Regions from separate parts of the Rhodovulum sulfidophilum DSM 1374 genome, predicted to be linked through region 2. Evidence: riboswitches for the same ligand, from Rfam matches in the RefSeq annotation. Region 2 holds a riboswitch; the other holds the start of a gene.
The links. A riboswitch is a leader RNA that binds a small molecule or an ion and turns the genes downstream of it on or off. The one in region 2 is predicted to bind cobalamin.
Positions count from the first base shown of each region.

Region 1: another riboswitch for cobalamin. It lies ahead of A6W98_RS06730 (TonB-dependent receptor plug domain-containing protein); the one in region 2 lies ahead of A6W98_RS03920 (hypothetical protein).

Region 1 is NZ_CP015418.1:1,412,199-1,414,587, reverse strand. It holds gene A6W98_RS06745 (hypothetical protein) at 1-297, shown strand, start outside; gene A6W98_RS06735 (hypothetical protein) at 783-1,037, shown strand; cobalamin riboswitch at 1,034-1,236, shown strand; gene A6W98_RS06730 (TonB-dependent receptor plug domain-containing protein) at 1,368-2,389, shown strand, end outside.
Region 2 is NZ_CP015418.1:787,682-790,070, reverse strand. It holds gene A6W98_RS03925 (homocysteine S-methyltransferase family protein) at 1-857, opposite strand, end outside; gene A6W98_RS03920 (hypothetical protein) at 978-1,280, opposite strand; cobalamin riboswitch at 1,383-1,590, opposite strand; gene A6W98_RS03915 (MFS transporter) at 2,030-2,389, opposite strand, start outside.

The DNA.
Region 1 (2,389 bases), 620 kb from region 2:
GAGGCCGTGCTCATGCGCAATGGCGGAATCGAGCTTTTCCTGCGGGCGCCCCGCGATCCCTACGAGGCGCTTTGCGCCCTGGTCGGACCGGATACCGGTGTCGAAGCCGCGCTGTCGCAGATGCGCCGGGCCATCGCCGAAATCGTCGAGATCGCGGCGGGCACCGCCCGACACGACACGACACGCGGCGCGGCAGAGGCGGTTGACATGACCGAAATCGCCCCCCTGGCGACCATGCGCGCAAAGCTGAAGCCCCGGCAAGAGGCCCGCGACAGACCCGGGACCGGCGACATCTAAGACCAGCTCGATGCCCTGATGGCCGAAATCTCCGAGACGATCCCGCCGCGCGATATGGCCCTCGGCGACGGCAAGGGGCAGGAGGAGACCCGGCTGCTGGTCGCGCGCCGTCATCTGCTGCGGGTCGGACGGCCACGCCCTGCCGCCCATGCCACGGTGCCGCTGCCGCCCGACATGCAAGGCGACAGGGCCGCGCCGCTCATCGCCGCCTTTCAGGACCGGGTCCGCCGCTTTGTCTCCGCCGCCGCCGATCTGTCGATCACCGCGGCGCGACCGGCCTGCCGGGTCGAGCCGACCGAGCCTGGCTGCCCATCGATGCGCTGCGCGCGATCGCCTGCCATGAAAAGGCCACTTCTGAAAGCCCCGCCCTGTCCGACGCCGACAGGACGGCCGGGGCAGCCCCCGAGGGCGACGACCCGGTCGGCGCCTGCCCGGCCCGGGCCGCCGCCGGGCTCCGGCTTTGCGACGGACGCATCGTCCAGGCGGTGGGCGATCCGGACCTCACCCACAGGCTGACCGGCTGCACCACGCTGGGGCTCGATGCCCAAGCCAGCACCGCCGCCAGACCCAAGACCGCCTGCGCGATCCTACGCGCGCCTCCGCCCGTCGATCTGCTGCTGGTCCGGGTCACCCGCGGCACCGAGACCGCGCTGCTGCTGGCGCCCGGCACCGAGCTGGCCGCAATCGTCGCAGCCTGCCGCCCCGGCGTCCCGCTTGACAGGTCCGGGGCCCCGGATTAACCCCGAATCGTCTTGGTTCGCCCGGCGACGGGCGATGAAAAGGGAACGCGGTGCCGCCTCGGATGGGGCTCATGCCGCGGCTGCCCCCGCAACTGTAAGCGGCGAGCGCGGCTGATCGTGCCACTGGGGATGTTCCCCGGGAAGGCCAGCCAAGCGACGACCCGCAAGCCAGGAGACCTGCCAGGACGATCACCCAGCCGGTCCGCGGGGCGCGCGACGGGCGGCGGCAAATCCGCAGTGGTGACGCTTTCACCGTCTGCGGAAAGCGTTTCTTTCCAAGGGCTTCTCTACAATACGGGCCGCATCGCGGTTCGACAGACCGGAACGGACATGACCAGATCCAGCTTCTGCCTCGGGCTCGGCCTTGCCACCCTCGCGCCCCTCCATGCCCTCGCCGAGGATCTCGACGACAGCCTCCTTCTCGACGAGATCACCGCCAGCGCCAGCCTCACCCCCGTCGCCACCAACCGAACCGGCGCGACGGTCGAGACCCTCGACCGGGACCAGATCGCGGCGGGCGGGCAGAATCTGGGCGAGACCCTCGCCACCCTGCCGGGCGTGTCGTTCTCTCAGAATGGCGGGCTCGGGCAGACCGGCACATTGCGCATCCGAGGGCTCGACAGCGGCTATATCGCGACCCGTATAAACGGCATGGATTTCACCGACCCGACCAACCTTCCGCCCTCGCTGAATTTCGGCACGCTCTCTTCCGGCCTTGCGGACCGCATCGAGGTGCTGAAGGGCGCGCAATCGGCGCTTTACGGTTCGAACGCCATTGCGGGCGTCGTCGACATCACGACATGGCGACCGACGACCCTCGGCACCTCGGGTCAGGCTTCGGTCGAAGCCGGCACCTATGGCACCTATTCGGGCAAGCTCAGCTTCGGTCATATGAGCGAACACGGCGAAATCTCGGCCACCCTCTCCCGCGTGCAGACGGACGGCTTCTCGACCTTGTCGGGCAATGACGAACCCGACGGCTATGACGAGGACGTCATCACGCTGAACGCGGCCTATGACCTGACCGACAGCCTGCGCCTGGGCATCTCGGGGCTTTATTCCGACGGGACGGCCGATTACGACCCGACCCCGACCGGGACCGACCCTGCGATCAGGAGCGACACTACGCGCAGGGGCCTGCGGGCCTATGCCCATTTCGTCCTCGGCTCGGTCGAGAACGAGCTGTCTCTGGCCAGGACCCAGACCGAACGCACCGATCATGGATCGTTCGGGACGAGTCATTGGGACGGCAGCAGCAGGACAATCGGCTATCTCGGATCGACCACTCTGGGCGACCGGACCGACCTGTCCTTCGGCGCCGACTGGAAGCAGGACAAGGCCATTCAGAGCGG
Region 2 (2,389 bases):
GCCTCGCGGGCGAAGGCGCCGATCTCGTACCGGCTGCATTGAAGCGGATCGAGCGCGGTCGGGAAGGTCCGGCCGTGGGGCGCGGGGCAGGAACAACCGGGATCGGAGAGATTGAAGAAAGTCGGCTCTGCAGGCGTGGTGCGATAGGGAACCGGCAGCGCGCCGACATGGCACGAGACGGCGGCGCGCACTTCCTTGAGCCATGGCAGCATCGTCTCTGGCCCACGGAAGCAGTTCAGCCCGACCACATCGGCGCCGCCCTGTTCGAGCTGCTGGCAGGTTTCAACGATGCCGACGCCATCCATCATCGCGTTCGCGGCCATCGGCGCGATCGTGAGGACCACGGGCAGGCCGCTGGCCTTAGCAACCTCAAGCGCCAGAAGCGCCTCGCCGGCATAGTAGAAGGTCTCGCCCACGATCATGTCGGCGCGTTCCTCGACGGCCCAGCCGACCATCTCCTCGAACATGGCACGAACCTCGGCCTGCTTGCCGGCATCGACGGGGTCCCAGATATTGGTGTTGGAGATGTTGCCGGCCATCAGGTTGCCGGGCTGCATATCCGCGACCTCGCGGGCGATGCGCAGGGCGGCGCGGTTCAGCGGCTCTAGCAGGTATTCCTTGCCGATGACCCGCATCTTTTCGCGGTGGCCGTTGTAGGTGAAGGCCTCGACGATGTCCGAGCCGGCGTGCTGGAAGTCGAGATGGAGCGCGCGCAGTGCCTCCGGGTGATCCAGCGCGACCTCGGGGACGAACTCGCCCGCAGCGAGATAGCCGCGACGTTCCAGCTCGAACAGGAAGCCTTCGGCACAGATGACGGGGCCGGCGTCGAGCGCGGCGGTGAGCGGGTTGGCGGTCATGACCATGATCCTTCTTCAGAAGTGACGACCATCGTTGGGGGAGCGCCGAGTCTGACTGGTCGCGGGCCGCGGTCCGGCGCAATTGATCCTCGGATCGGCGCGGGGCGCGCGCCGACTGTCTCAGAGGCGGGAACGTCGTACAGCTGCGCCTCCGCGCCGTCGCGGTCGGGGCAGGGCAAGATCAAGGCGGCGGAGCGGCTTACGCAGGGAGGCCCGGATCAGTTCGCAGAACACCGCGACGGCCGGTTTCGATCGCTCCAGATCCATGGCCGCGATACAGGCGTAGATCGCCTCGTCCTTGTAGGGCGCGTTGCCGGGCATCGAACCGAGCCATTGCATGTAGCCCAACTGTCCCTGTTCCCGGGCCCGTTCAGGACTTTCGGGCGCCATGATGGGTCCGTTGATCGTGGTGTGAAGATGCATTGCGCCCTCCGCGCGAATGGGGCGGAGTCAACCGGCGGTAGCAATAGTCTCAGGACGGCATGGTCCATCTTATCTGCTCCTCGTCCGGGGCACCCCGCCCGGGTTGGTATCGAACAGATGGCAGGTCTCCTGACTCGCGGGTCGCCGCTCCCCCGATCCTTCCCGGGCCTTGCTGCCCAGTGGTCGCTTCGGGGTCGCTCGCCGCCTACAGTTGCGGGGGCAGTCACGGCGTTGGGCCTAAGCCCGCACCGCGTTCCCTTTTAAGGTTGGCCGGACATACCGGATAACCACCATCTACTGTACCATGTCTGGGTCTCCTTGTCGGATCAATACCGAATATAGCTGGTTCAGTGTCGCGGTCACCTGCAATTGGAATGGGCTATGTTACGCAAATCGGCTTGGAGATTTGTTGCTTGAATCCAGAGTGATAGCTGGGAGGCGTAAGCGACTATTACCGCCGACCTACCAGATCAAGAACTGGCGGGCCTATAGCCACGCCAGGTGGTGGTCTTCGCAGGTCTGCTCATGCCAACTGGCTAGCACCCTGGATTCGCAACATGAATCCATACTGCATTTGCGCAACAACGCCTGTCTCAATGCTTCATTGCAGGACGACCAGTTCGTGGTCTTGTCGTTTTCGGGGGGGGCAACTGCTTATGGTCTCCCCGCTATCGTGCTGGATTCAAGTAGTGACTCCCCAGAGGCGATTTGTGCAACAAAGCCATATGAGCCAGAACCGCTCCAACGCTTCATCCTGCGGCTCGGCTTCGACCGAACCCCACGGCTAGCAACAAAGCCACCGATCCGGCGCCGAGAGCGACACCCAGAACGCCTCCATACCCAATCTGAGCGGCCATGGCCGCACCTGCAGACATGGCCGCAATCGCGGCGAATTGTCCGGACGTAAACTGCAAGGTGAAATCCGTGGCGGCGCTTTGCGGCGCGGCGCGGTCCATCATCATGGTCGCCATCACGACCGAAACCGGATTATAGCACAGGAAATAGGCGATCGCACCAAACGCCGCTGCTTGTGTGAGCCCCCAGGCCGGCAATAGAAGCGCTGCGACACCGGTGATCTGAAGGCCCACCCCCATAACCAGCGCGTCGCG